Regions from separate parts of the Paenibacillus sp. J31P316 genome, predicted to be linked through region 1. Evidence: riboswitches for the same ligand, from Rfam matches in the RefSeq annotation. Region 1 holds a riboswitch; each other region holds the start of a gene.
What was found. Region 1 has a riboswitch for cyclic di-AMP ahead of AC0YNU_RS32645 (ubiquitin-like domain-containing protein). Riboswitches for the same ligand answer to the same signal wherever they lie in the genome.
Positions count from the first base shown of each region.

Region 2: linked by a shared signal. The riboswitch ahead of AC0YNU_RS19335 (histidine kinase) and the one ahead of AC0YNU_RS32645 (ubiquitin-like domain-containing protein) in region 1 are both predicted to bind cyclic di-AMP.
Region 3: linked by a shared signal. The riboswitch ahead of AC0YNU_RS20490 (C40 family peptidase) and the one ahead of AC0YNU_RS32645 (ubiquitin-like domain-containing protein) in region 1 are both predicted to bind cyclic di-AMP.
Region 4: linked by a shared signal. The riboswitch ahead of AC0YNU_RS14985 (3D domain-containing protein) and the one ahead of AC0YNU_RS32645 (ubiquitin-like domain-containing protein) in region 1 are both predicted to bind cyclic di-AMP.

Region 1 is NZ_JBWDNI010000029.1:9,141-16,633, forward strand. Features, by position in the region: gene AC0YNU_RS32635 (HD domain-containing protein) at 1-1,203, shown strand, start outside; gene AC0YNU_RS32640 (TatD family hydrolase) at 1,222-1,992, shown strand; cyclic di-AMP (ydaO/yuaA leader) riboswitch at 2,178-2,387, shown strand; gene AC0YNU_RS32645 (ubiquitin-like domain-containing protein) at 2,623-3,765, shown strand; gene rnmV (ribonuclease M5) at 3,972-4,526, shown strand; gene rsmA (16S rRNA (adenine(1518)-N(6)/adenine(1519)-N(6))-dimethyltransferase RsmA) at 4,532-5,434, shown strand; gene yabG (sporulation peptidase YabG) at 5,510-6,385, shown strand; gene veg (biofilm formation stimulator Veg) at 6,538-6,810, shown strand; partial or broken gene AC0YNU_RS32670 (small, acid-soluble spore protein, alpha/beta type) at 7,002-7,172, shown strand.
Region 2 is NZ_JBWDNI010000006.1:12,094-19,586, reverse strand. Features, by position in the region: gene AC0YNU_RS19345 (carboxypeptidase regulatory-like domain-containing protein) at 1-3,124, shown strand, start outside; gene AC0YNU_RS19340 (DUF445 domain-containing protein) at 3,411-4,670, shown strand; cyclic di-AMP (ydaO/yuaA leader) riboswitch at 4,905-5,099, shown strand; gene AC0YNU_RS19335 (histidine kinase) at 5,278-7,493, shown strand, end outside.
Region 3 is NZ_JBWDNI010000007.1:35,022-42,514, reverse strand. Features, by position in the region: gene AC0YNU_RS20500 (DEAD/DEAH box helicase) at 1-1,814, opposite strand, end outside; gene AC0YNU_RS20495 (hypothetical protein) at 2,133-2,552, shown strand; gene AC0YNU_RS20490 (C40 family peptidase) at 2,678-3,175, opposite strand; cyclic di-AMP (ydaO/yuaA leader) riboswitch at 3,180-3,340, opposite strand; gene AC0YNU_RS20485 (hypothetical protein) at 3,698-4,519, opposite strand; gene AC0YNU_RS20480 (M1 family metallopeptidase) at 4,552-6,549, opposite strand; gene AC0YNU_RS20475 (YwhD family protein) at 6,791-7,315, shown strand.
Region 4 is NZ_JBWDNI010000003.1:918,966-926,458, forward strand. Features, by position in the region: gene AC0YNU_RS14970 (CAP domain-containing protein) at 56-754, shown strand; gene AC0YNU_RS14975 (TetR/AcrR family transcriptional regulator) at 868-1,497, shown strand; gene AC0YNU_RS14980 (ATP-binding protein) at 1,571-2,716, shown strand; cyclic di-AMP (ydaO/yuaA leader) riboswitch at 2,782-2,981, shown strand; gene AC0YNU_RS14985 (3D domain-containing protein) at 3,086-3,925, shown strand; gene AC0YNU_RS14990 (polysaccharide deacetylase family protein) at 3,990-4,883, opposite strand; gene AC0YNU_RS14995 (acetylxylan esterase) at 5,022-5,984, shown strand; gene AC0YNU_RS15000 (SGNH/GDSL hydrolase family protein) at 6,000-6,659, shown strand; gene AC0YNU_RS15005 (methyl-accepting chemotaxis protein) at 6,754-7,493, opposite strand, start outside.

The sequences.
Region 1 (7,493 bases):
GAGTTCCAACGCTTGCGCCGCATTCGTCAGCTGGGAACTTCCTACTTGACCTTCCACGGCGCGGAGCACAGCCGATTCTCGCATTCTCTCGGCGTCTATGAAATTACACGCAAAATTATCTCCCAATTCGAGCGAAGCGGTTACCCCGGTTGGCCGAAGGAGGAGAAGCTCGTAGCCTTATGTGCCGCTCTGCTGCATGACCTCGGACATGGACCGTTCTCGCACTCCATTGAAGATGTGTTCGATACGCACCATGAAGCTTGGACATGCCGTATTCTTCTCGAGAATACCGAGATCAATCAGGTGCTTCGCGAATACGATCCTTCCTATCCGGAGCGGGTTGCAGCGGTGATCTGCAAATCGTATCACGAACCGATCGTGGTCTCGCTGGTATCCAGTCAAATGGACGCAGACCGGATGGATTATCTGCTTCGCGATGCCTATTATACGGGCGTCAATTACGGCACCTTCGATTTGGAGCGGATCCTGCGCGTTCTTCGGCCGCATCAGGGACAAATCGTCGTCAAGGAAAGCGGCATGCACGCCGTCGAGGATTATCTCATGTCCCGCTACCAGATGTATTGGCAGGTTTATTTTCATCCCGTGACGCGAAGCTCCGAAATCATCTTGAAGCTAATTTTCCGAAGAGCTAAAGAGCTTCATGGGGCAGGCTACTCGTTCAAATGGATGATGAAGCCGCTCGAGAAGTTAATATCCGGGACCATCGATATCGAAGATTATCTCGCGCTTGACGAAGCGCTCGTTCAAACCGCGTTCTCCGCATGGGCCGGCGAACCCGACGAAGTGCTATCCGATCTGTGCCGCCGCTTCCTGAATCGCAGGCTGTACAAATATATAACCATGGATCAAGCAGACGAAAAATTGTGGAAGGAAATACGCAGACAGTTTAGCGCAGTGGGCCTTCATCCCGAGTATCACCTGGAAATTGACTTTCCTTATGACATGCCCTACCATGTGTATCGTCCAGGTTCATCCGCAAAGGCGGAAAAAGAGGAAAAACCGCCGATCCTGCTGTTGTCAGGCGAGGATCAGCTGTCGGAAATATCCGGGCGTTCCGACATCGTCCGTTCCATTACCGGCATTCACCAAGGGAAGTATCACCTATATTACCCGGAGGAACCGCTGCGTGAATCAGCGCACCAGCTGTCTGCGAATATACGCGAATTATTTGCTTTAATGTAGAAAGGGGTTTCAAAAACCATGTTATTAATCGACACGCATACCCATTTGGACTCGCATAAATTCGACGAAGACCGCGCCGAGGTCATCGAACGGGCACTTGAGGCAGGTGTCCATAAGCTGATCAACATCGGATTTAACCGGGAGACGATTCCGAGCACAATGGCACTTGCCGAGCAATACGAATTCATCTATGCGGCCGTCGGCTGGCATCCCGTGGACAGTATTGATATGAAGCCGGAGGATCTGGAATGGATCGCTTCCCTCTGCGATCATCCGAAGGTGGTTGCGATCGGGGAGATCGGGCTGGACTACCATTGGGATACGTCGCCGAAGGACGTTCAACAGCGCGTGTTCCGGCAGCAAATCGCGCTCGCCAAAGAGAAGCGCAAGCCGATCGTCATCCATAATCGGGACGCGCATGAGGATGTGGTTCGCATTCTTCGCGAAGAAAAAGCAAGCGAGGTCGGAGGGATCATGCACTGCTACTCCGGCAGTTGGGAAACGGCCAAGCAATGCCTGGACATGAACTTCTATATTTCGTTCGGGGGACCGCTTACATTCCAAAATGCCCGGGTACCGAAAGAGGTGATGGCCAAGGTGCCGTTAGATCGATTATTGATCGAAACGGATGCTCCTTATTTGGCTCCTCATCCTCATCGCGGGAAGCGAAATGAGTCTGCTTTCGTCCGTCTTGTAGCAAATACGATGGCGGATATTTTAGGTAAATCTGTAGAAGAAATTGGGAAGATTACAACGGAAAATGCGATGAAATGTTTTGGAATCTCATGAAATCAAGGGAAATAGTAAGCATTTGGATGAAATCCGGTGAAAAAAGTGATTTTTGATCCGAGAATCACGTGATTTTCTCGTAATTTTCCTTGAAATTCACTAAAATCGTCATTAATCAGTTCTTTACAATGTGCGGCGCTAGACTGTATGATTCATCTCAGAGCAACAAAACATGTATTCCTTTTCCAAAATAATCGCTTAATCTCCGGTCACCGGAGAGCGGGGGAACCAATTGTTGAAACTGTTTGTATCAATTCGAACAGCGGAGACATTGAAATTCTTCTTGGGGTGAATTTCGCAGAAGGACGCTGGGGAATAAAAGCGTCACGAGCGAATAGGGCGACTCTCACGCCCGAATCCGACAGCTAACCTCGCAAGCGTCCATAAGAGAGATCAACCTCGTGCATGCAACTCTAGCTGCCATTATCCAATGGGAAGCCACGAAACAGATCCTCTGTCGTCGGCTTCTTTTTGTTTGAATAATGCGTAAACTGACGACATAGGGTGTATATCGTGAGGAGGAGCTGGGGCGAAATGCTGAAAATGCGTGCTTGCACGCTAAAACTCAATAGTCGCGTCTAAGTATCATGCGTAACAAGGCGGCGGGGCTATGTAAGGAGGACCGATGAAGTGGGAGAACTCCAGCTTAAGGACACCCATGGGAAACGATCATCCAGCATGTCTTTCGCATTGCGATGGAAGCATGAGAATGTGCGTTTAATTGTACTGAGCGCCATGATCTCAATCGCTATGACTTTCATGTTTTTGGTGTTGTTGTACGGAACGGCTGACAAGCATGTCTCCGTAGTAGTGAACGGACGAGAAACCATTGTATCCACGAAACAATGGGTCCTTCAACGCCTACTGGATGAACAAGCCATTACTATCGGCGCACATGATAAAGTGTCGATGCCGCTCGATGGCGGAATAAACGACGGCGACCGGATCGTTATCGATCAGGCTGTCCCGCTTATTGTAAGGGCTGACGGCAAAGCAAGAACGTTGTACACGACAGAGAAAACTGTACAGGCGGCGATCGATCAGGCTGATATAGCGGTTCGCAGTCAGGATAAGGTATCGCCTTCCATGACGGCTGCGTTGGAACCGAATATGACCATAACGGTCACCCGGATCGATAAGAAATATACCGAGACGACGTACGACGTTCCCTTCACGGTGGTGAAGAAGGACGATCCGAAGCTCGCGGTCGGGAAACAAAAGCTTGTCCAATCGGGCAAGCAAGGTAAAGTCGTCAAGCGATATGAGACTGTATTCGCTGATGGCGTGCTTGTGTCGCAATCGCTCGTCGAGAAATTGACGCCGCAAGCATCGGTTAATCAAGTCGTATCGATCGGGAGCAAGAAGCCCGAACCGAAGGTAGCCGTATTGTCCGCCAAGACCAGTTCGACCGTGACGAAGCGGGGCATAACCTTCAGCGCGAAGAAAGTGATTAAGAACGTAACGCTAACGGCCTATTCCGCTGGGCTTGCCTCCACGGGCAAGAGCAAGGGACATCCGGAATACGGCATTACGGCATCCGGCGCCCGCGTTCAGGAAGGGCGTACGATTGCGGTGGATCCGAAGGTCATTCCAATCGGCTGGTGGGTCTATATTGAAGGAATCGGTTTCCGCCGGGCGGAAGACACCGGCAGTGCGATCAAAGGCAACAAGATAGACGTTTACTTCGATAGCGAGTCGTATGCAGACCGTTTCGGACGAAAGCGGGGCTATACGGTTTACGTGTTGGGACCGAAAAAGCCGGAGTCGCTGTAGACACCGGGTTAGCTTGCAGCTATCATTTGATTTCTGAGCGAAGTGGAAGAAGCTCCCTTGTTTGCTTGCAAGAGTGATCGTGCTTCTACTTCATTCATATTCGTAATTTATGCTTAAATATGCCATGATAAGAAGAGGCGATGCCTCTTCTTTTTGCATGTTTGTCTAATAGGTAAGATTGCTCGAAAGGCAGGAATAAGGTTCCCATGATGAAAGAAATCATTGTCGTCGAAGGCAAGGATGATACGGTAGCGATCAAGCGTGCCGTAGAAGCCGAGACGATCGAAACGGGCGGCTCCGCCATCGGAGAATCCGTGCTGCGGCGCATCGAGCTGGCGCAGGAACGTCGCGGGGTCATTATATTCACCGATCCGGACCACGCAGGCGAGCGGATCCGCAAAATCGTTGCGCAGCGCGTTCCAGGCTGCAAGCATGCCTTCTTGCCGCAGGCGGACGCGCTTTACAAAGGCGATATCGGCGTTGAGAATGCATCCCCGGAGGCCATCCGGCATGCGCTGAGCAATTTGCGGACGGAAGCCGCGGAAGGGGACGGCGGACTCGCGGAGATCACGATGGACGATCTCATGCAGGCCGGCTTGCTCGTTCATCCGCAGGCGTCGGAGCGGAGGCTGAAAATGGGTAACCTGCTTGGAATCGGGTATGCAAACGGCAAGCAGTTCTATAAACGATGCTCCACGTTCCGGATTACGCGGGAAGAATTCCGGCGTGCCCTGCAGGCGATGGAGAGCGAAGGAGACTAATCGGCATGACAGAAGGTTTCAAAGCGACCGCGGAAGTCGGCTCGCCGAAGCGGACGAAGGACATCATCGCGAAATACGGCTTCACGTTCAAGAAGAGCCTCGGACAGAACTTCCTGATCGATCAAAATATATTGAATAAAATCGTAAGTGCGGCGGAGCTCGACGAAACGAAGGGCGCGCTTGAGATCGGCCCAGGCATCGGCGCGCTGACGCAGCGGCTGGCGCAGGCCGCGGGACGGGTCACGGCTGTCGAGATCGATAACCGGCTGATTCCCATTCTAAAGGACGTGCTGTCGGATACGCCGAACGTGCATGTCGAGCATGGCGACGTGCTTAAGCTGGATCTTCCCGGCCTGATGGAGAAGCAGTTTGTCGGTCTATCCGGCGTTAGTGTCGTGGCGAACCTGCCGTATTACGTGACGACGCCGATTCTAATGAAGCTGCTGGAAGAGAAGCTTCCGCTTGAACATATCGTCGTTATGATTCAGAAGGAAGTCGCGCAGCGTATGGCTGCCAAGCCGGGCGGCAAGGAGTACGGCAGTCTCAGCGTGGCCGTGCAATACTACTGCCAGCCGGAACTGGTCTGTATCGTGCCGCATACGGTATTTATCCCGCAGCCGAATGTCGATTCTGCGGTCATCAAATTGTCGCTCAGGGACAAGCCTGCGGTCGAGGTGGAAGATGAAGACTTCTTCTTCCGAACCGTGCAGGCGTGCTTCGCGCAGCGGCGCAAGACGATTGCGAACAATTTGACTGCTTATGTCGGCAAGCCGAATCGCGAGCTGCTTGGACCGCTGCTGGAAGGCATCGGCATTGATCCGTCGCGCCGCGGCGAGACGCTGTCTCTGGCGGAGTTCGCCGCGCTGAGCCATGCACTGCGGAAAGCGGGCTTGCCTGCGGAACAGTAGGCTCCGCAAAACATCGCAAAGAAGCGCACCATCAGGGGCGTCTCCCCATAGGATAGACGAAGAGGTGATTTGCCCATGATGCAAGGGGACCTGGTCGTCCGCAAATCCTACGGCGGGGACGTCCTTTTTCGTGTTGCGACAATCGATCAACAAACAGCTATTTTGAAGGGCACGGACTATCGTCTGCTTGCGGACGCACCCATAGTCGATTTATCGGTCGTTAAGGATGGCGATTTGCCGGTTGCGATCCGGCAGGCGCGTCTGAGGGCGGGAGAATCGACGCAGCGGCTGCAGGAGGAGCGCCAGCAGCAGGTTATTCAACGGGAGCTGCTCCGCGTGCAGAATCAGACCCAGCCTTATTTCGAAGTGCCAGGCAGGGTGCTCCATCTGGACGGCGACAGCAATTATATGAAGAAGAGCATGCAGCTGTACACGCAGATGCGCGTTCCGGCCCATGGCTTATTCGTGCATGAGTCGCAGATGGCTGATGCCGTCTATCGGCTGCTTCCGCAGATCAAGCCGGATATCATCGTCATAACCGGGCATGACGGCGTCCTGAAGAATCGGGAACAGAATGATCTGAGCAATCTGGCCTCCTACAAAAATTCGCAAAATTTCGTGGATGCTGTTCAGATCGCCCGCGATTACGAGAAAAACCGGGACGGTTTGATTATCGTAGCGGGTGCCTGCCAGTCACATTATGAAGCGCTGCTGCAATCGGGCTCGAATTTTGCCAGTTCGCCGGGCAGGGTGCTCATTCATGCGCTGGACCCTGTCTACATCGCGATAAAAGCCAGTTATACGCCGATTCGGGAGACCATTAATTTGACGGATGTCATTCATGGCACCATCAGCGGCATCGACGGCGTGGGCGGGATTGAAACCCTGGGCAAGCATCGGGTAGGTCTTCCGAAACCCCGCACGCTGACTGGCGTGAAGGCGACCGTATAGGTCGTTTGCAGGCGGGACAAAATATACATGAAGTCGAAAAAATAAAGATTTTTTATATTGACAATATATTTAGCCCACTGTTATAATTAAATTTTTTTGACAAATCGCCTCCCCTTGGTTATAATGGACAAGGAAAGAGGTGGTAGTGCACAATGGCTAAAAATGCGCTATTGGAGATTAAACGCAGTTTGGAAACCCATGTCGGATCCAAAATACGTCTTCGTGCAAACGGTGGTCGTCGAAAGACTATTGAACGGACCGGTGTATTAGAAGAAATCTACCCTTCTGTATTTATTGTCAGACTTGATCAGGAACAGCATGCGTTCAAACGCGTGTCTTACAGCTACGCCGATATTTTGACGGAATCCGTTGAAGTGATGGTTGACAGCGATGACGGTCAGGTACGCATTACCTATATACAGTAACAAACAAACGGAATGTATGCTTTGGCTTCCTTACATGATGCAGGCAACGACAGACGCGAAGCGTTTGGGTTGCTTGCATTTTTTTTGTGCGCCGCGAGCGGTGGATGCAACTTTTCCCAAGGGAATGAGAACGCAGAAAACAACCATACTAACGGTAACACGCGTACTAAAATCAAGGAGGAGACACGCTAATGTCCCGTAGACGCAGCACGATGAGCGAGCAATTGAAAAACGAGCTGGCCAAGGATCTGGGATTCTATGACACGGTACAGCGGGAAGGCTGGGGCAGCATTAAAGCGAAAGATGCCGGCAACATGGTGAAACGCGCCATTCAGATGGCGGAGCAGGCAGCTGCAAAGCAACACCAGGCACAGCAAGCCGTGCAACCACAGGCGCAATCGCATACGCAAATGCAAACACAGCCGCGGACGCAGATGCCGGCTCAGAGCTATCAAACGCCATCTTATAGAGCGGCGCAGTCGTATGCGGCTGTCTCGCATACGAAGCCGGCGGTAACGCCAACGACAAGCGTACCGCCGTATATGCAGCAAGCTATGGCAGGAGCCCAGCAGCAATCGCCCGTCATGTATCAATAAGAAGGGGCCTTAACGAGCTAAGATGAAGCGGCGAAGCAGCAGTGCTCGCCTTCATCTTAGCTTTTCTTATGACCTTTTGTTATAATA
Region 2 (7,493 bases), on a different contig from region 1:
CGCGGTATTTGCCGGTAACGACGGGCGTTACGTCAGCGGCGACCTGGCTCCCGGCTTCTATACGCTCTTGGCTAACGCCAGCGGCTTCAGGTCGGATCAGGCGACCCGACAGGTCGACGCGGGTCAAACGGTGTCGGCCAACATCATTCTGATACCGCTGCCGGGCGCCGTTCAAGGTACGATAACGGATGATCGCACGGGAGCTCCTGTACCGGGGGCGACGGTCAGAGCGCTGACGCAGAACGGCGTCGGGCTGGACGCCGTGCTGACAGACAGCGAAGGCTTCTATCGGTTGGAAGGTTTACGTCCGGGGGGGTATTCCATTGTCGCTTCTTCTCCCGTCTACGAGTACCTCGTCGTCGGCGCGATCGTGCTCGCGGATACGGTCACCCAGGCGGACATTCGGTTGAGCCAATTGACGGGCGATTTGACGGGCGCCGTTGAGCCGCCGATCGCCGGCGTGCTCATTCAGCTGTACACGGACCGCAATGTGCTCCTCGACAATACGTACACCGATATGAACGGCAACTTCCGATTCATGGTCCTGAATGCCGGGAACTACGTGTTATCGGCGGAAGCCGTTCATTACTCATCCAATCCCGTCGGCCTAACGATCGTTCCGGGGCAAACGTCGCAGGCGGTCATTCGGCTTGTGCCCAATCCGGGCGTCATCAGAGGCACCGTCAAGGATGAGCAGGGAATTCCCGTTTCGAATGCAACGGTTCTCGTACTGGACCGCAACGAAACGGTCAGGGGCATCGGGCAAACGGGGCAGTTCGGCGCCTATGCAGTCGGGAACCTTCAAGAAGGGACGCTGAGCCTCGTCGTATCGGCGCCGGGCTTCGCCAATGCGCTGGGAGCGGTGAAGCTGCCGCCGGGAGGCGACATTCCGGGCATCGACTTCGTGTTAATCGCCAACTCCGGCGGCATCAGCGGGCTGGTCACGGACGCGGACACGGGAGCAGTCATTGCCTCCGCGCAAATCGAGGTGCGTCAGTCCGATGCCTCCGGCATCGTCATTGCCTTCGCGGCCACCAGCGAATTCGGCGAATTCGTCGTCGATAATCTTCGTCCTGCCTCCTATGCGGTATTGGCATTCGCGCGCGGCTTCGCGTCCCGAGCCATCGGCGCAATCGTGCAGAGCGACATCCGGACTAGCGCGTTCATCAGTCTGAGCGGGCTGAAAGGCTCCATCTCCGGCACGATTCAAGGGCAAGGGGGAGCGGAGGTTGCTGCCGACGGCACATTCGTTAAGTTGTTCACCGTGGCCGGCGCCTTGATCGAGACGCTGTTCGCGGACAATGACGGCAACTTCTCCATTGCCGACCTTGCTCCGGGCACTTACGTGCTCAGCGTATCCGCGATCGGTTTCATTACGGATACGCAGACCGTATATCTGGAAGCGGGCAGGAGCGAGACCGTAGCCTTCACGCTGTTTCCCGAAGTTATCAGCATAACAGGGCAGGTCGTGGACGCCGATACGGGCAGTCCCATCGCGGGCGCGCTGATCGGCATCAACGGCAGAATCGCCTTTCCGATCGAATCGTTGACCGCGGACAATAATGGGGAATTCGTCTACACCTCGCTTCCCGTCGGCCGATTGACGTTATTCGCGTCGGCGGTCGGCTATGGGGCTGCGTCAGCGGCGATTAATGCTTTGCCCGGGAAACCGATTCATCTGGTCTTTCGGCTGCAGCCCGATCCCGGTACCGTCTTCGGCTTCGTAACCGACTTCGATGACGGGACGGCGCTGGTCGGGGCGGAGATCAAGCTGTTCAATCGGAGCCAGGTGCAATTGGCATCCGTGTTGACGGATAACAGCGGCATGTACACGTTCAACGAGCTTGCGCAGGGCAATTACTTGAGCATTGCCTCGTCGAGGGGGTTTGCTTCCAGCCAAGGCGCTTTCGCCATTGCTCCCGGCCAAGCGACCAAGTACAGCTTTGCGCTGCAGCCGCTGCCCGGTTCGCTGACGGGCGCGGTGACGGATATTTCCGGGCGCCCGATTCCGAATGCGGCGATCATCCTGCGGCCGTTGAACAATTTTGCGGGACCGCTTGCGCTGACGACGACGAACGGCGGCGGCGTCTACCTGCTGGATGAGTTGTCCGCAGGGAACTATACCTTGAATTTGGCGCAATTCGGGTTCGAGACGAAACAATCCTCCTTCTATGTCGGGCGCGGGGAGCGGGTCGTTCAGAACTTCGTCCTCCAGGCGACGCCGGCGATCGTGGAAGGCATCGTGACCGATCCCGATTCGGGCCAGCCGATCCAGGACGTGCTCGTGACGGGAATCAACAGCAATGGCATTATCATCGGGCAAGGCGTGACGGATGCCGAAGGCTTTTATTCCATTGGCACGGGCACGGAGGCGCAGCTATGGATCATCGGTGTCAAGGACGGGCGCCAATTCGGCGAAACGTCGGCGCTGCTCGCGCCGGGCCAGCGGGCGAGCTTGAATTTGACGTTGGCGGGAGGGCCGTCCATGATCAGCGGAACGACGCGCAATGCGGCGACCGGATCGCCGATATCCGGCGTCGTGCTATCCGTGCTTACGCTGCAGCATATCGTCATCGAATCGATACCGAGCGATGGGGACGGCGTATTCGCGTTTAATACCCTCGCTCCCGGCACTTATTTCGTATCCGCGACGTCGCCGTTCTACGGCTCGACTTCTCAGCGGGTTACCGTCGCCCGCGGGGGCGCCGCCGTTCTCGTCTTCGACTTGTCTCCGACCTTCGGGGGCTTGAGGGGGACGATCCGCGATATCGCGGGCAATCCGTTGAACCTGGCACTGGTGGAAATCTTCCTGGAGGAAGTCATGCGGTCCGCGGCGGCGCAGCCGGTCCCATCGCGTTCGCGCGCCAAAGCAAGAACCAAGGCCAGGCCGAAGGCCAAAATTTCAGCGCTGCAGGAAGCGCTGGCCCTTCCCGTGAGCGGCACCTTCATGCGTTCGTCGATCAGCGCCGTGGACGGCGGTTACGCGATCTCCAACCTGCCGCCGGGCATGCTGGTCGCGGGATTCTCGTTCCCCGAGAAGATGACCGCACTGCGAGAACCGGTCATTAACGCGGGGCAGTTTACGCTGCTGGATATCGTGTTGGAGGATGAGGAAGAGGAATAGGTGCGCATGACGCGGACGGGAGCAGCGGCAGTCGTGGATTTGCGCCGATGCTGTTCGTTCGAATGGGATTTCTTCGGCTGCGCAAATCGCCTGCATACCGGCAGTCCGTTCTTACCAGGGGAGCGGGCTGCCTTTATGCGCTTCCGGTGCCTTTACTGGTGCCGCGTTCGTTCTCGCTTCCAGTGCATCGCCTAGACCCGTATTCGGCGCCGCGGCCGGCCAGTCCCTTTGCAACAGGTTCGCCCATAATGGTATGGTGTAAGAAGGTAATTATAGGAGGAAGAACATGGCGAACGAATCGAAGAAAAATAAACAATTTGCCAATCTGTCGCTCGGCGGGATGGCTGCCGGCTTCGCCGCGACCCTTCCGTTCGGCGGCGGCGGGCTCGGCCTGCTGCATGCCGGCTTCGAGGCCGGCGTCATCGGCGGGCTCGCGGACTGGTTTGCCGTGACGGCGTTGTTCCGTCATCCGCTCGGCATTCCGATTCCCCATACGGCGCTGCTGCCCCGCAACCGGAAGAAAATGACGGAAGGCATCGTGCGCGTGCTGGAAGACCGGCTGCTTGCCAAGGAGAGCATGCTCGAGAAGCTGAGGCAGTTCGAGCTGATGGAGCAGCTGCTGCCGGCCGTCCGGAACGCGGTGCATTCGGCGGTGCACAGCGAACGCCTGCCGCATCTTCTGGAAGGAGCAGTCCGCAGCGTGGACGCGGATCGGATCGTGCCGCTGCTGTCCGGCGAGATTCGTGACGCCGTGAAGCGGATCGACTTGGAGGCGGCGCTGCGCGCCTTCCTGCGCAAAGCGGAGGCCGACGGCACGGATGAACGGATGCTCGACCTGCTGCTGGAGCGCGCGGAGTCGTGGATCGCGACCGAAGGCATGCGCCGCGAGCTCGGCAGCGCGGTCATGACGCTGATCAAAGGGCTGAACCTGGGCGGCCTGATGTCGTTCGCGGTGAATGCGTTCATTGGCTACCTGGAGGAAGACAAGCTGGGCACGATGCTGCAGTCGTTCGTCCTCTCCAAGATCCATGAGCTGAAGATTCCGGATACGCAGCGACGCTTCGTCGTGATGAGCAAGCTGCGCGAGGCGCTCGATATTCTTATCACGAGACTGGCGGAATCCGGTCAGCTGGACGCGATGAGAGACGAGATGCTGAACGCCTTCGATCTCGACGGCGAGCTGCATAAGCTGTTCGAACGCCTGCGGGAGCAGGGGGTCGCTTTCCTGCACGCGGAGGATTTTGCCGAGAAGACGTGGCCGTTCCTGGACGGCCTGCTGAAGCGGGTGGAAGAGAACGAAGCGCTTATCCACGATGCCGAGCAATGGCTCAAGGGGCAGGCCGCGTCGCTGATCGAGCGCAACCATGTGCGGATCGGTTCCTTCGTGAGAGAAAACCTGGACCGCCTCGACAACGACCAGTTGGTCGAGCTGATCGAAGACAAGGTCGGGCAGGATTTGCAGTGGATCCGGGTCAACGGAGCGGTCTGCGGCTTCTTGATCGGTGTGCTGTTGCGCGGGATCGAGATGGCGACTGGGAATGGATGAAGATGCCGGCATTCGCCAGCTACGGAACAGCGGCGGGGCTAATAAACCCTGCCGCTTCGCCGTTTTTACAAAAAACGTTCATTTAGCGAGGTAGCGGGAGATTGCTGGCGCCAGCCGCCATTGTAAGCGTTATATCCGAGTCGCTTGGCTGTACACGCGACCGGATTACCAGTGAATTTCCTTTACAAAAAGCGGTGGCAGGCGTAACATACGATTCGTGCTAAAACAAACAACGTGACAACTACGCTGAATTTCCGAAGTAGGAAAACGGGGGAACCAATGACAGCTCAAGCATGCGAAGCAATTGCTTCCGCGCTTGCCGTCTGGGGTGAATCCTGAGCAAGGCAGTTGCGGCAGCCGTGCTCGGGTAGGGCAGCTCTCATGCCCGAATCCGACAGCTAACCTCGTAAGCGACCTGAGAGAGGCGACGAATATGCGTGCGACAGGACACTTCATTATAAGATGTGCCAGGAAGCCGCGAAAGGCGTTCCTCTGAACAGAGGCCGTGTTTCGCCGGCTTCTTTTTTGATGCTCGTATTCATCCGGGGCATAAGTTTCGGGCAAAGATGTAAATTTATAGGTATAGGCAGGAAAGGGGCTTGTTGTTATGGCCGGCTACCGGCGTAAAACTCCGGAGGAATTGCTATTATCCATTTCGAAAATCCATCGCGGACGTCTCAAGATCTATATCGGCGCCGTCAGCGGTTCCGGAAAAACCTATCACATGCTGCGCGAGGGGCAAGCGCTTAAGCAGCAGGGGATCGAGGTGGTCGTCTGCGCGGTTTCGACGATGCGCCGTCCGGAAACCGTCGAGCAGCTCGCGGATTTGGAGCGTATTCCGAGCATCCATTGGATGAAGGGCGACGTGGAGAAGAAGGATTTGAATTTGGATGCGATCGTGGCGCGCAATCCGGAAGTGCTGCTGGTCGATTCGCTGGCGCATGAGAACCGCCCGGATGCGAAGTTTCCGACCCGGCGCGAAGATATCCGGTATTTGCTCAGCCTCGGCATCAGCGTCATCACGACGGTGAACGTGTATGAGCTGGAAGGCGTGAAGGAGCAGGCCCAGAAGCTGACCGGGATCGCGCCGGAATGCACGGTGCCAGCCGATCTGCTGGAGCTGGCGGACGAGGTGCGTCTGATCGACGTATCGCCGGAGACCATTCTGAGCAGGCTCAGCGAAGGCCGGCTGAATAACATCAAGGATCCGGAGCTGCTGAAACGCGGCAACGTCGGCAAGCTGCGCGAGCTGGCCCTTCGCCTGGTGGCGGAGGGAGTAAACGAGTCGCTGGAGAAATACCGCGAGGAACAGGGATTTATCGGACCTTCCGGCGCATCGGAGCGCATTCTGGTTGCGGCGCAGTACCACATCAACGGCTCCATCTATATACGGCGCGGGCAGCAGATTGCCAAACGGCTCGGAGGCGACCTGCAGGTCGTCGTCTTCAACGATTCCAGCCAGGAGCAGACCAAGGAGCGCGAGGCATTCAAGAAATCGATCATGAAGCTGGTCGAGAAGGTTGGAGCCGGCTTCCGCGAGATTGCCGTCTCGAACCGCAAGCAGGTGCCGCGGGCGATGATTCGCTATGCGATGCTGATTAACGCGACGCGCATCGTCATGGGCCATTCCAAGCAGACCCGCTCGGAAGAGCTGCTTCATGGCTCCATTGCGCACAGCCTGCTGAAGCAGACGCGCAATATCGACGTGTTCTTCATGGCCGACCGCGCCGAGCATGAGGGCGAGCGGGTGCTGCCGACGAAGCGCGACGTGCCGAAGCCGGCATCCGAGCCTTACCGTCGCCTGAGCGAGCAGGAGGTCGAGAAGAAGATCGAGCGTATCCGGCGGGGGACGTTCAAGGTATACGTCGGAGCGGCGCCGGGCGCCGGCAAGACGTATATGATGCTTCGCGAGGGAAATGACTTGCTTCGCAAGGATATCGATGTCGTCATCGGCTGCGTCGATGCGCACGGAAGGCCGGATACGGAAGCCCAGATCGGCCGCTTGGCGGCCGTTCCCCGAATTGCGATCGGGGAGAACGGCGCCGAGGAAATGGACGTCGCGGCGATCATTGCGCGCAATCCGGAGGTCGTGCTGATCGACGAGCTGGCGCATGCCAATGTGCCGGGCAGCCGCAACAAGCATCGCTACGAGGATATTCAGGAACTGCTCGATGCGGGCATATCGGTCATCTCGACAATGAACGTACAGCATTTGGAGAGTCTGAAGGATGCCGTGGAACAAATCACGGGAACGAAAGTAACCGAGACGGTGCCTGACCAATTTCTCCGCATGGCGGATGAAATGGAGCTGATCGACGTAGCGCCGAGCGCGCTGCAGGAGCGGTTGCGGGATGGACAGATTTGCAGGGCCGAGGACGTGGAAGGCGAGCTTGCCGGCATCTTCAAGACCGGCAATCTGATCGCGCTGCGCGAGCTGGCGCTGCGCGAGATCGCCGACGATGTGGATGAACGCCTGGAGTCGTGGGAGCGTCACGGCTCGCTGCGCGGACCATGGCGCCGCCACGAATCGATCTTCGTCGGCGTCACGACGAGCAAGAACGCGGAGCGGCTTATCCGCCGCGGTTTCCGCATCGCCTACCGGCTTAAGGCCGATTGGCATGTGCATTATGTGCGTCCCGAAGGGGAGCGTTCGGCTGCCTGCGACCAGCGGATCGAGGAGATCAAAGCGCTGGTCGACCGGCTGGGCGGCACGTTCGAAGCCGAGAACGGCGTAGCCGCGAACCGGATTCCGGACGCGCTGCTGGCGAAGGCGAACGAGCTGAAGAGCACGCAGATGATTCTGGGCCAGTCGGGACGCGGCTT
Region 3 (7,493 bases), on a different contig from region 1:
CTCCGGCTGCCCGATTCCGCGCGCCAAAACGGAATTTCGCTGAAGCGGTTCGGCGCCTCCTGCACGTAGACGCGGTCGTTCTCGATTCGGCTGATCATCCACGAGCTCGTGCCGAGCTGAAAGACGTCGCCGACCCGACTTTCCGTGATGTACTCTTCGTCCAGCTCGCCCAGATGGACGCGGCTGTCCGCATGGTGAACCGGATAAGCGGAGCTCGACGGAATCGTGCCGGCACCGGTCACCGAGGCCATCGCCGTATTGGCGCGCTTGCGAAGCGTATCCGTATCCCGATCCCAATCGATGAGCGGACGGGCGAACGGATAGAAGCCAGACAGCACCAGCAGCACGGCTTCCAGCCTGGATCGGGGGAATGTGCGGTAGCATTCGCTTTGCAAAATCATCTCGTACAGCGCCCCTACCTTCATATCCGAGGCAGCGGTCATGGCAACCAAATGCTGCGAAAGCACGTCGAGTGGCTCGTGCGGCAGCACGATGGCTTCGATGTCCCGCCGCGAGATGTTGCGGCACAGGACGGCTGCCTCCGGCAGCTCGCCGCGCTGTCGCGCCACGATATAGCCGCGGCTGACGTCGCCGACGGCATGCCCGGCGCGGCCGATGCGCTGGATGCCCGCGGCGGCAGCCTTGGGCGAGTCGACCTGGATGACGAGGTCGACATGGCCGACGTCGATGCCGAGCTCCAGCGACGAGGTCGCGACGAGGCAGCGCAGCTCGCCGGCCTTCAGCATGCGCTCCACCTCGAGCCGCCGCTCGCGCGCCAAGCTGCCGTGGTGGGCGCGCGCGAACTCGTGGCCGGCATGCTCGTTCAGGCGCAGCACGAGCCGCTCGCAAAGCCGGCGGCTGTTGACGAACAGCAGGGCGGAGCGCGCGCCTTCCATGAGCGTCATGATCCGTTCTACGATCGGCTGCCAGACGCCGTCGCGCGAGCGCACGGGCTGGCTCAGGTCCGGCATCGTGACGCGTACCTGGATCGCCTTCGTCATCGCGCTCTCGACGATGACGACCGGCCGCGGCACGTAGCCCAGCGGATGGGCTTCTGCTGCGGACTCCGTAATCACGGCGGGAGCCGCTCCCGCCGCGGAGCCCGGAATCCCGTCCGTGCCAGGCGCCCAGCCCCCCAAGAACCGGGCGACCCGCGTAAGCGGCTTCTGCGTCGCCGATACGCCGATACGCTGCACGGCATGCGGCGACAGCGCAGCCAGCCGCTCCAGCGAGAGCGACAGATGAGCGCCGCGCTTGTCGCCGGCCAGACTGTGGATCTCGTCGACGATGGCCGTCTCGACGGTTCGCAGCATGTGACGGCCTTTGTCCGACGTCAGCAGCAGGTAGAGCGACTCCGGCGTCGTGACGAGCACGTCGGGCGGCCTATTGGCCATGCGGGCCCGCTCGCGCGGCGGCGTGTCCCCGGTGCGGACGGCCGTGCGAATGCCCGGCCAAGTGCCGCCGCTTTCCTCGGCGCCGTAGGCTTCGATCGTTTCAAAAAATTCCACTAAATGATGCTGAATGTCGTTATTAAGTGCTTTAAGCGGGGTAATGTAAAGTACGCGCACGCCATAAGACCAGCTCTCGCCCTGCGCCGCAGCCTGTTCCTTGGCCAGCGCAAGCCGGCTGAGGCAGGGGAGAAGCGCCGCGAGCGTCTTGCCCGAGCCGGTCGGCGCGGCGATCAGCGTGTGACGGCCGGCGGCGATGGACGCCCAGGCGTCATGCTGGACGGGCGTTGGCTCGCCGAACGTTCGGCTGAACCAGCCGGCAAGCGTCGTATGAAATCGTGCAAGGATGTCGGAAGAAGGGTTCATGCGAGAAGCAGCTCCTTTAGGATCATCGAGAACGAACATGGTTTGCTTTTATCAAGTCGGTTGTATTTACACATGTTCTATTACATCTACTCTTAGTCACGCTTGTTCTAATCATGTCTACTCTTAAACCTCTTGCTCTAATCATGTCTATATAACCAGTCTATCCCTGTACTATTCATCGTAACGCCATCCAATCCTTTTCAGACGTTGGACAAGCCCAAACGAAGCCAAATGACAGGTCAGTAAGCAAGCTCGTGCGCATACATATAGTTTTACGACAACAGCGTCGGTGCACAGGCAGCGGGAGGTATCGGGAAGATGGCGAAATGGCGGGACAGTCTCGAGAGAAGATTCAAGGAATGGAGGCGGCTCGAATATGCAGTGGAGGACACCTTGGCGGGGAGGCGCGTGCTGCGCGTCGCGGGGCCGAGAACGCCGAGGCTGACGACGCCCGTCTCCGTGGCGGTCAAACAAGCTGAACTGAGCGCGGTGGAGGAGAAGTTCGGCGCAGGACTGGCCTGCTTCTGCCTGGGCGAGCTCACGGGGGAGGAACGGACGGCGTTCCTGAAGGCCTGGCATGACCGGCTCGAGTCCGGCGCGACCGTCGTGCTGGCCGACCGCCGCGGCGAAGGCTGCGAGACGCTCGATCAACTGCGCGACTTGTTAACCCCGCACGCCCGGATCTTGAACGTCGAGGTTGGCCCGACCTTCTGGTGGGTCCGCTACGAGCGCGCCTAAGCGCCAAAACGAAACAAAGCCGCGGCAGCTTGTCCCGAAAGAGAAGCGGCGGCGGCTTTGTTCCCGTGACCGGCGGAGATGGGTGCAACCATTCCGGTCGGCGATCTTGCAATAACCGAAGGTGATTAATCTGAATCTCCATCGCCTGGCTCGTCGGATGGATCATTGGCATATTTCTCGAACGTTTGCGGGCTCATGACGCGGCGGCCTGTAACATAGCGTTTCGCGTAATAAGACTCGTCCAGTCCGTTGATTACGACGCCTCTGCTAGAAGAAGCGTGCGCGAATTTGCCGTCGCCGACATAAATGCCGACGTGCGAGATGCCATTTCCCGTCGTATTGAAGAATACGAGGTCCCCAGGGATCAAATCGCTTTTGGCGATTTTCTTGCCCAGCCCAGCCTGCGAACGGGATGCATGCGGAATGTCGACGCCGAGTTTCTTGAACACGTACATCGTGAATCCGGAGCAGTCGAACCCTTTCGTGGTCGTGCCGGAGTAAACGTAAGGCGTGCCGATCAGGTCATCGATGACACCGTCCATTTTCGAGTCGGCGAAAACGCTGCCGGCTTGGAAAACGAAAAGCATCGCAAGACCGATCACGAGTGCGGAAAGCTTCTTCAAAACGGGAAACTCCTTCCAGTGCCTACGAGGTTAGCTGTGGGGTTCGGTTGAAGGCTCCCTATGATCGCCTCTGGCAGTCGTCCAAGCGCATGAACGGCTGTCGGGATCAATTCACCCAGAATGGTTCCCCCGTTTCCCATATAGGGAATTCGGCAAAATTTTCATTTCTTACGGCTATGGATTCGATCATTTTGTCGCTTCTCCTTCCAAGTTCACATTTTGTTCACAAATTAAAATTATTAGAGTGAAACCTTTCTGCCCTAAGATTCGTATAGCGGCGCCGTTTTCCGGGGAAAACGGTCTATTCGGCGTGTTGTCGGAAAGACGGATGTCAATGACAAAGTGTGTCTGCTCAGCCTGCGCTCAAACGTCAAAAAACCCTTTCGAAGTCGAAGGGGCGAGGGCTCCTGTCGCAAATTTCGGGACGCCGGGCTGTCACGTCATTGGCCAATAGGCCGCCCGTCCTGCGCAAAATAGGCCGCCCGCCATGAGGCGGGCGGCCCATCGAAGCAGAATCGATCCTTAGGAGGACTGTTTCGACTGCCAAACATCGTATTGGGCGGCGGCCGTCCACACCTTCATGATCGTTCGCAGCAATTGATAGCCTTGGTGCAGGACCAGCGCCAGCAGGCCGGCCCACAGCAGCGAGACGGAGGCGACCGTCGCGCTCAGCAGGGCCCCGATGCCCCACATCATCAGCGAAACGCCGGCGAACGGGAGGAAGTTGGCCATGCTGCTCCACAGCGCGCGCATCGAACCGCTGCCGGTGACCGCGCCGAACTGCATCGAGAGGAAGAACAGATGCAGGAGGACCGCCCATAGGAGCCAGCCGCCCGCCCACGGTCCGGCCGCCTTCGCGAATTCCATCAGCGTGTCGCTCGAGAGCAGCAGCTTGAGCGCCCGGGGCAGCAGCCAGAGGGCGGGAGCGAGCGTGAGCGCCGTTTCCAGCAGGTAGAGCAGCGTGACCGGCTTCCAGGCTTTACGAATGCCTTTCAGGAACGTCGTTCCTTTCTCGTCGGTCGCATGGTGCAGCGAATGGAACAGGCCCGCATTCAGGAACGGCGTGATGAGCATCCGGCCCCCCAGCAGTCCGCAGAACAGCAGCGCGTAAGGCTGGAGCAGATCGGTCTTCATGAGCTGAAACTGCGATTCGGTCACGAAGAGCGAGATGGCGCTGCTGCTGGCCGCATACGAGTCGGGGAACCGCTTGAGCAGCGGAACCGCGATGCCCTCGATGGTGCGGTAGAGGAAGAAGCCCCAGATCAGCTCATACAGAAACAGCAGGATGATGATATAGAAATGCTTGATCGTCAGCCGCCAGCCTTGCTTGATATGCATCCTCATCCGTGAAGTCACCTCCTTCATTTATAGTGGCACTACCAGGCAAGCGAAGAGAACAGGGTCTCGACGAGCTTCGAGAGGCCGACGCTCCAGCGCGTGCGCGTTTTCTCGTCCAGATCGGCTTTCATGAAGTTGTTGATGTGCTTGTTGTCGAGCACGTTGTCGTTCTGCGGGTCCACCGCGGCCCAGAGCAGCTTCGAACCGTGGACGATTTTATATTGAATGTGGGCGTCCTGGCCGTCCCACACTTTGGGCATCACCGTGCCGTCGGCAAAATGGAACATGACCGACACGGGGCCGGCGCTGCCGCCGGTTCGCTTGATGAGCACCACGTTCTCGTACTGCGTCTGGCCGTCCTGCTTGACCGGCGTCACGTGGATCGCGGCTACGGAGTAGTCCGACATCGCCTCCCCGTAGACGAAATGGCTGAAGTAATCATTCCACTTGGTCTTCGTCACCGTTTCCACGACCTTCTGGAAGTCGGCGGTGGAGGGATGCTTGAACTTGTACTTCTGGAAGTAGGTTCGCATGATCTTGCGCATCGTCGCATCGCCGACCTGTTTTTCGATGCCGATCAGCACGAGCTTCGCGCGGATGTAGACGTTCTCGGCGTAATGGTTATTGCTGTGATAGGACCACGACAGCTGCTTGAGCGGCGCGGGATCTGTCATATAGCTTGATTCGACCGGCAGATTCGGCGCGACGCCGTATTCGCTCTCCATCACCTTGTCCTCGGCGTAGGAGGTGAAGCCCTCGTCCAGCCACGCCTCCTCGAATTCGTTGGAGGCCACCATGCCGTACCAATACTGATGGCCGACCTCGTGCACGACGGTGCGCTCCAGGTCATAGCCGGGGTTGTCGTTCTCCGCCGCGAACGCCGTAATGAGCGTCGGATATTCCATGCCGCCCGCGCCGTTGCCGCCTTTGGGCGGGACGACGACGGAGAGGGTCGTATAGGGATACTCCCCGTACCACTGCGCGTATTTGGCTAGCGCCGATTTGGCCGCGTGCAGGTACCGATCCTTGTACTTGGCATGCAGCGGATCCAGATAGAGCTTGATGCGTACGCCCGGAACGCCCGTCGTGGAGAACGGCTCCTCGGAATAGACGAAATCGGGCGAGGCCGACCAGCCGAAATCAATCACGTCGTCGGCGTAGAATTGATACGTCTTGCGGTTATCCGCCACGACCGACGCCTTCGCCTGGAAGCCGGTTGCCGCCACCTTGTAGGAGGCAGGCACATTGATTTTCACGCTGTAGATGCCGAAATCGCTGTAGAACTCGGAGTTGCCGTGGTACTGATGCACGTTCCAGCCTTCGGTCGCCCGGCCCCGCGTGCCCGCCGTTTCATAGACGGCCAGCTTCGGAAACCATTGCCCCGCCATGACGAAATCGCCGGCGTAGCCCATGCGGGCGAACACTTGAGGCAGCTTCACCTCGAACTTCATGCGCAGGGTGACGCTTTTGCCGGGAGCGACGGGCGTCGGCAGCTTAAGCTTGGCCAGCGTAAGATCGTTCGGATTGCCGTCGTCGGGCTGGACGAAATGCAGGCGCGGGAGCAGGCTGTAGCCCTCCGTCGTCTCGAGCGAAAGCAGGTTCATATAACCCGTGCTGTCCGCGGCAGCCTTGTCCTCCCGCAGCTGCCCGCCGGATTCGCGCATGAAGGTAGTGTTCTTGGAGCGGAAGGCGTTCGGATAGAGGTGGAAATAGAGCTCGGACACCTGTTGTTTGCCAGGGTTTGTCCACGTGACGGACTGCTCGCCCTGCAGCATATGCGCATTCTCCTGCAGCGTCACGTCGATGTGGTATTCCGTGACCCGCTTGCTGAGCGAGACCGGCTTCGGCTGCATGACGTTGTCCGGCTCCTGCGCGGGCGCCGGCGCCGGCTTGGGGGCAGCGTCTTTCTTCGCGGGGGCGGAAGCGAACGTATATTGCGACACCCAGGCATTCCCGAACCCCTGATTCGCCGTTACGCCGATGATCACGGCGGCGAGGGCGAAGAGCAGCATACGTTTGGCGTGACGTGGATTCATTCAAAGATTCCCTCCCGTTGACAAGCTTCTAAGGCATGTATATGTTTGCTTTTCCGAGATTATTAGCTAAAATGGAATTAAAGTGTGGACAGGTATGAAGATGCGTCTGACGCCGTTCTTGTAACGGAGCAGTACGTTTCTTTTACGAAAATAGAACTGCGGCATGTATTTCGGGGAAACCGCGCCGGACGCGGAATTCAAGGCTTTCCAGGAAGGCTTGGGACGGGAGTTGAACGATAGAATGAGTGAACAGGATAACGGCCAGCAGCCGCCGGAGAAGAAAGAGAAGAAGTCGCTCTCGCTCAACGTGGTGAGCAATAAAGAACATAGAGGTTTCGGGGCGGGCACGATCGACTTGAGCGATGTCGCTTGCGTCATGATCGACAACGGCCAGGCGTATATCGATGTCGGCGCCATGCATGCGAAGAGCAAGATCGAGAAGGGCATCAAGTTCAGCACGAACAAGGAAGACGTGCCGAATGGCCGCCTGTGCTGGATCGTATGGGTCGCGGTGGATCGGAACGAAGAAGGCGCGTACTATGCGGGCGCGACCGCTTGCCCGATGCTGGTGGATACGGAAGCACGCCGGGGATGGAAGATTCTCGCGCAGCACGTAAACAACCTCGATTACGCCATCAAACGCCGCTTCGTGCTCGACGAACTGTCCGCGGAAGAGAAGCAGGCGCTCAAGAGCTTGCTCGTCTCGAACAATCCGGAGTGGTGGGAACGCTCGCCGGATAAGCTGAAGGATGCATTGAACGTGTAAGACAGTTCGGCAAATGCCGTTAGTTGAATGATGCGGCGGGGACTGTTTGTAAGCGGAATTCACGGTAAACTTGCAAACATAATCGAAGAAAGAAAGCGCTGGCCTTAGGGCCGGCGCTTTCTTTTATCTAGCTACTACAACGGTAATAGTTGACAATCATTCTCATTATATTGATAAT
Region 4 (7,493 bases), on a different contig from region 1:
ATGGGTGGCGTCGGAAAGACCGGCAACACACTTTGACGCACGAGGAGGATTTTTCATGAAGATGCAACCATTTCGAACAGGTGTAGTAAGCGTACTCGCAGCAGGTTTGATCGCGCTTGGAGGAGGAGCAACACTGCAGAAGGCAGAAGCAGCCTCCGTGAACACTTCCGTAACGTATAAAGTGACGAACAGCGATACGATGTACAAAATCGCGCAGAAGTACGGCGTCAGCCTGGGCGCTTTGATCGCGGCCAATCCGTCCATCGCGAACCCGAATAACATTTGGGCCGGCATGACGGTTAAGGTACCGACAACAGGGACAGCGGGCTCAGCCGGTTCCGCCTCGGGTGGAACAACGTCGAATCCGGGAACGAGCACGACGGATAAGAGCACGTTCGCTGCGCAAGTCGTGACGCTCGTGAACAAGGAACGCGCTAATGCGGGTCTGTCCGCGCTGAAATCCGATTCTTTGCTGACGAAGGTCGCGCTGGATAAAGCGAAGGATATGTATGCCAACAACTATTTCGATCATAATTCGCCGACGTACGGCTCGCCCTTTGATATGATGCGTGCCTACGGCGTTACTTATTCCTATGCCGGCGAGAATATCGCCAAGGGCCAGCGTACGCCTCAGGAAGTCATGACGGCTTGGATGAACAGCGCAGGTCATAAAGCGAACATCTTGGGCAGCCATTACGGCAAGATCGGCGTAGCCTACTATAACGGCGAATGGGTACAGGAATTCACGTCCTAAGCTCATTTCGCAGCACTTCGAAGCGGCCCTCTCCGGGGCCGCTTTCTTTACATGCCGTCGGACGTCGTATAAAATGTAACCAATGGTTATATAAAAAAGGGGTCCGATACGCGATGCTGTCGAAACGAAAACAAATGACCGAAGACATGAAAGCGGCGATTCGCCAATCCGCCGCCGAGCTATTCGCGGAGAAAGGCTATCCGCATGTCACGATGCGCGAAATCGCCAAGCAGGCCGGCTGCTCGCATACGGCGATTTATTTGTATTTCAAGAACAAGGAAGAGCTGCTGCAGCAGATCGCCATTCCTTCGCTGTTAGAGCTGGAAGCCGAATTTCTGACGGAGATGAACCGCGAGAACGTTTCGCCGATCGACAGGCTCATGGCCGTCTGCGCGAGCTTCGTTACCTTCTGCCTGAGCAACGGCAGCCTCCAGACCGTGCTGTTTATTTCAGGCTCGGTACGGGTGGACGATCCGGATCCGGAGCTTCCGATCAACGTCATCCGCAATCGGTTGTTTGCGCAAATGAGGCATTCTTTGCAGCTAGCCCTATCGGCAGACGGTACGGACGGCGGCAGCGAGGAGGCCGTGACGAACAGGGCCCGCGTCCTCTTCTACTACTTGCAAGGTTTCGTCAGTACCTATACGGGGCATTCGGAGCCGACCGACAGTCTGCTGGCGCGCACCCTTCCGATTTTCCAGGGAGGCATCGATATCCTGATCAAAGGGATGAAACAACATTAATTGTTTTTAATGCCGAAGGGATTGGACCGTTCGAAGCGAATTCTTACAAGAATATCGTTTCGGGGGTTGGGACATGAGGCGCAGAGCCGTTTACTGCAATCGTTTGCTTGCTTCGCAATTGAAACGAAAGCTCGAGCTTCAGCCTGGCGCCGGCAAGGATTCCGCGCAAGAATTGCGCCCGGATTCCATGAGTTACCAGCGGCTGATCAAGTATTTGCCCGAACCGATTTTCGTCCATGACTGCGAGACGATTTTATTCACGAATCAGGCAGGACTGCGCATACTCGGCGTGACGGAAGCGGAATTGATGGCCAAGCCCCGCGTACAGGATTACGTGCACTCCGATAATTGGGAGACCGCCAAGGAGCGGCTCAAAGATATTTTGGAAACCGACGAGCCCAATGATTTTGAAGAATCCAAGTTGATCAGCGTTACCGGCGAAATCATCGACGTGGAAGCTTCCAGCACGCGAATCCGCCATTATCCCGGCAAAGGGACAGTCGTGCAGAGCGTGTTCCGGGACATCCGCGACCGCAAGAAAGAAGAAGAGGCGCTTATCCAGTCGGAGAAGCTGTCGGTGGTCGGCCAAATGGCGGCAGGCATCGCCCATGAGATCCGCAATCCGCTGACCTCGTTGATCGGGTTCTCCAAATTTCTGAAGACGAAAATCAACACCTATCACGAATACTTCGACATTATGCTCGTGGAGCTGGACCGCATCAATTCGATCGTGCAGGAATTCATGGCGCTGGCGAAGCCGCAGGCGAATCAATTTCGCCGGCATGATCTCGTCAAGACGATCCAGAGCGTGCTGACGCTGCTCGAGACGCAAGCCGTTATCAACAACGTGCAGCTCGTTGCCAGCTACGATGCGGAGACCGCCGTGCTGCTGTGCGAGGAGAATCAGCTCAAGCAGGTATTCGTCAACGTGGTCAAAAATGCGATTGAAGCGATGCCCAAAGGCGGCACGACGCGCATCACGCTGAATTCGAGCGACTCCGACACCATCTCCGTGGCGATTACCGACCAAGGGATCGGCATTCCGGAGGATCTGCTGCCGTTTCTCGGCGGCCCTTTCTTTACGACCAAGGAAAGCGGAACCGGTCTCGGTTTAATGGTTTGCTACCGTATTATCGAAGGACATCGCGGAAAAATCGATCTGTCCAGCTATCCCGGCATCGGAACGACGGTGACCATTTCATTGCCCAAAAACGGGTAAAACATACAGAACCTGCCTCAGTGGTTGTATTTACCGGTAGGTTTAGCATTCACGACTATGGTATTCTATTACGCGAGCCGAAACTTCACCGTACGGGGGATCTTTTGGGGCAAGTCATATTGCTCCGGTTCCGTCATCTGATGTCCATCACATGACGGATACACCGCGCCATGGCGCTGGGGTGAATCGCACACGATCGTGCGTAGGGTTGAACTCCTCAATCCGAATCCGACAACTAACCTCGCAGGCCGCATGCGACGAACGACGTCCACACTCCGCTTCAATCGGCGGTTCGGTCGTTGTCGCGATGACGTTCATATATCATCCGCACGGATATATGACCGTAAATCCAAGGAGGCAATCGACAACATGAATAACACCTGGAAAAAGGGCATTGCAGCAGCAGTGCTCGGCATTGCCATTCTGTCGCAATCCGGAGCCGTAAAGGCGCAAGGTCTGTACAAGGCGAATGAAGACGACACGTTCTGGAAGCTGTCCGGCAAGTTCGGCATTACGATCAGCGAACTGATGCAGGCCAATCCGTTCGTGGACGCAGGCAACATCTACGAGGGACTGCAGCTCGTTATTCCGCCTACGGTGGAGACGGCCGCAGCACCGGCCCGGAGCGGGCAGCCAGCCGTCAAGCTGATGAAATCAGCAGCAGGTGCCAACCTCGCAGCGGCGGTGGCTTCCGTTGCCAAAGCAGCCCCTAAGGCTGCAGGGGCAGAAGCTCCGAAAGCGGCGAAGAGCGCCGCTCCGAAGAAAGCTGTGAAGAAGTCCGTTGCGAAGGCGGCGCCGAAGAAATCGTCGGCAGCTGCGACGGCGAAGAAATCGAAGACGACGAAGAAGCCTCAGCTGAATCGCGTCTCGGTAAAAGGCAAATCGTATGTATATACGGATGTCGTACAAGTGAAGGCAAGCGCGTATACCGCTGCTGCGGAGGAGAATGGCTGGGGAGCCGTCGATTATTTCGGCAATCCGCTTAAGCTCGGCACGATCGCGGTCGATCCGGACGTGATTCCGATGGGGAGCAAAGTTTACGTCACGGGTTACGATTTCAACGGACTTCCTTCCGGCGGCATGATTGCCGTCGCATCTGATCAGGGCAGCGCCATCAGCGGCAACCGGATCGATATTTTCGTTCCGCAGTCCAGAAAAGAAGCAAGCAATTTCGGCTTTCAAAATGTGAAAGTATTCATTCTCGATTAATCATAAGCAACGACAAAAGGCAGCCCCCGCGGGCTGCCTTTTATCGTTGCCGATGACGGATCGTTTATTGCTGTCTGCGGGCAGCAGGCTTCCCGAGCAGCTCGGACAAGGTGACGATGATATAGCCCTTGCTGCGGAGCAGCTTGATGAGACGGGGCAATGCGGCTACGGTTCCGGACAGGTCTTGCCCTTTGCCGCCTCCGGCATGCTGCAGGATAATGGAGCCCGGCTGCAGCGTTCTCTTGATGTTGATTAGAATGGCTTGGCTGCTCAAGCTGCGCCAATCCTGGGAGTCGACATCCCAGTTGACCACGGTATAGCCGCCGTTCCGAAGCCACTCGACTTGCGCCGGCAGGATTTCGCCATAAGGCGGGCGGACGAAACGCGGGCTGTAGCCGATAAGCGGACGCAGCACCCAATCGGTTCGTAAAATCTGCTGCTGCATGGCATACTGCGAGATTCTGGAGAAGACGGGATGATTCCACGAATGATTGCCGACGATATGACCTTCCCTGACCATGCGCTGCACGAGCGCGGGATAGGCCGCGGCGCGCTGGCCGACGACGAAGAAGGTCGCCCTTACTTTATAGCGGGCAAGCGTCTCAAGCACTTGCGGCGTATAGGCGGGATCCGGGACATCGTCGAAGGTCAGCGCGACTCTGCGGTAACGCCGTGATCCCCAGATAACGAACGAGCCGGGGTAACGCTTTTGAAGCGTCACCCAGGACACTGGCTTGGTGCGGGTTCGCTTTTTTTTGCCCGCTTGACCGGAGAAGGCATCCGCTTCCGATTCATCAGGCTGCGAGGGCGGCATCAGCCGGTTCTGTCCGCTCACTGCCGAGGTCGCGTTCGCTTGGGCGCGGGTATCCTCGCCTTGAAAATCACCGGCGGAACAAGATAAGATCGTCCATCCGAGTACAAGCAGCAGCGCTTTACGCAATCCCCCAAAAATCCGCATGGTCTTCCCTCCTCGATGATGTCATTTTGCCCTCAATGGCCGCGAGCATTCACATTAAATAACGAATCGCTACTTTACAGTTGGCCGTTCGAACACGTAACATAAAAAAGGAATCTTATGAGGTGAAGGAGAGATCAAATGCCAGCAATCGATATGCCGTTACAAGAATTGCAAACGTATTCAGGAATCAATCCCAGACCCGGCGACTTCGATGCGTACTGGGAAAGAGCGCTGACCGAGATGCGCGGCGTGGATGCCGCGATCGAGCTTGTGCCGAGCAAATTTCAAACGCCGGCTGCCGAATGCTTCGATTTGTATTTCACGGGCGTCAGAGGCGCGCGCGTCCATGCCAAGTATGCACGGCCGCGGCACTCGGAGCAGCCGCACCCGGCTGTCGTCCAATTTCACGGTTATTCCGGCTCTGCGGGAGAATGGGCCGATAAACTGAGCTTCGTCTCGCTTGGCTTCTCGATCTTCTCGCTGGATTGCCGCGGTCAAGGCGGCTACTCCGAAGACACGGGCGGCGTCGCGGGCAACACGCTGAACGGCCATATTATCCGCGGGCTCGACGGGGATCCCGACCATCTCCTGTTCCGCCATATCTTCCTGGACTGCGCGCAGCTGGCGGGAATCGCGATCGACAGCCCTGAAGTCGATTCGACGCGCGTGTATGCGATGGGCGGCTCGCAAGGCGGCGCATTGACGATCGCTTGCGCCGCGTTGGAACCGAGAATCAAGAAGCTCGCGCCGGTGTTCCCGTTCCTGAGCGACTACCGCCGCGTCTGGCAGATGGACCTGGCGAAGGACGCTTACGCGGAATTGAAAGCGTATTTCCGCAATTTCGATCCGCAGCATGAGCGCGAAGACGAAATTTTCATGAAGCTTGGTTATATCGACATTCAGCATCTTGCGAACCGAATCCAAGGCGAAGTGATGATGGGCGTCGGCCTTATGGACACGATTTGCCCGCCGTCCTCGCAGTTTGCGGCATACAACAAAATTACCGCGCCGAAGCGGGTGGAGATTTACCCGGATTTCGGTCACGAAGGACTGCCGGGCTTCACCGATAAGACGATGCAATTTTTCCTAGGGGATTATTAAGGGGAGGGAATCGATATGCGTATTGGTCAAAATGAAAAGCTGGTCATGATCGGGGATTCGATTACGGACTGCGGCCGTGCACGACCGGTCGGCGAAGGATTGTTTGACGCGATCGGCAAGGGTTATGTGGGCGTAGTGGATGCGCTGCTCACTTCGACCTATCCGGAGCTCGGCATCCGTGTCGTCAATATGGGTTCAAGCGGCAATACCGTCCGCGATCTGAATGACCGTTGGCAGACCGACGTGCTGGATCTCAAGCCGGACTGGCTGTCGATCATGATCGGCACGAACGACGTCTGGCGTCAGTTCGACTCGCCGACGAACAAGGAGTCGCATGTTTATCTGGAGGAGTACGAAGCGACGCTGGAAGCGCTGGTGGCAGCTACGCTTCCGAAGCTGAAAGGTCTGGTGCTCTTGACGCCGTTCTACATAGAGCCGAATCCGAGCGACCGGATGAGAGCGCAGATGGATCTGTACGGCGCGGCAGTCAAACGGATCGCAGCCAAGTACGATACATTGTTCGTGGATACGCAGGAAGCGTTCAACCGCGTGCTGGAGCATCTGTACTCGGGTACGATTGCCTGGGACCGGGTGCATCCGAACCAAACCGGACATGCCGTCCTTGCCCGCGTATTCCTGCAATCGATTGGCTTCGAATACGATAAAGGCTTGTAAGTTTGCGATTGACAGAAAAGCCGCCCCGGTGAAAACCTAGGCGGCTTTTGTTTGGTCATTTACTGTTGTACGGACGGATGGATGACCAATCGAGCTAGATTTTGAATATCGACATCGTACGCTGCAGCTGCATGACGATTTGCTGCATTTTTTCCGTTTCCGATACGACGGCTTGAACCGAACCGATCTGTTCGTTCATCGAAGCGGATACTTGCTCCGTTCCTGCCGCGGATTGCTGCGTAATGGCGGAGATGTTCTGAATGGCACCTGATATTTTGCGGGCGCTCTCCAGCATCGCGTCGCTCTCTCCGGAGAACTGGCCGATCTGAGCGGTGATGAACTCGACGCTCGTGACGATTTCCGTGAAAATATGCTCGGAGTCGCGCAGCATTTGCATCTGCATGCGAACGACTTCTTCGTTGACCTTGATGTTCTGGATGGCTTGCTTCACCCCGGCATCGATGTCGCGTACGAGCGTGAAGACCTCTTTCGTGGAGGCGGTGGATTCCTCGGCCAGCTTGCGCACCTCTTGAGCGACGACGGCAAAGCCCCGGCCATGCTCGCCGGCGCGCGCCGCTTCGATGGATGCGTTCAGCGACAGCAGATTCGTTTGTTCCGCCAGGTCCGAGATCGTTTTGGTGATGGACGAGATGCCTTGCGCCTTCTGGGCCAGGTCCTCGATCGCGGCCGCAACCTTCGAGGTGGCTTCCACGTTGCGGGTCATGCCCTGGGATTGGCTCTCGACCGCCTGGCGTCCGCGCGACACGAGAGTCAGCGCCTGATCCGATCGTTCGTTCATGACTTTGGTGGAATGGGCGTATGTACTCACTTTGT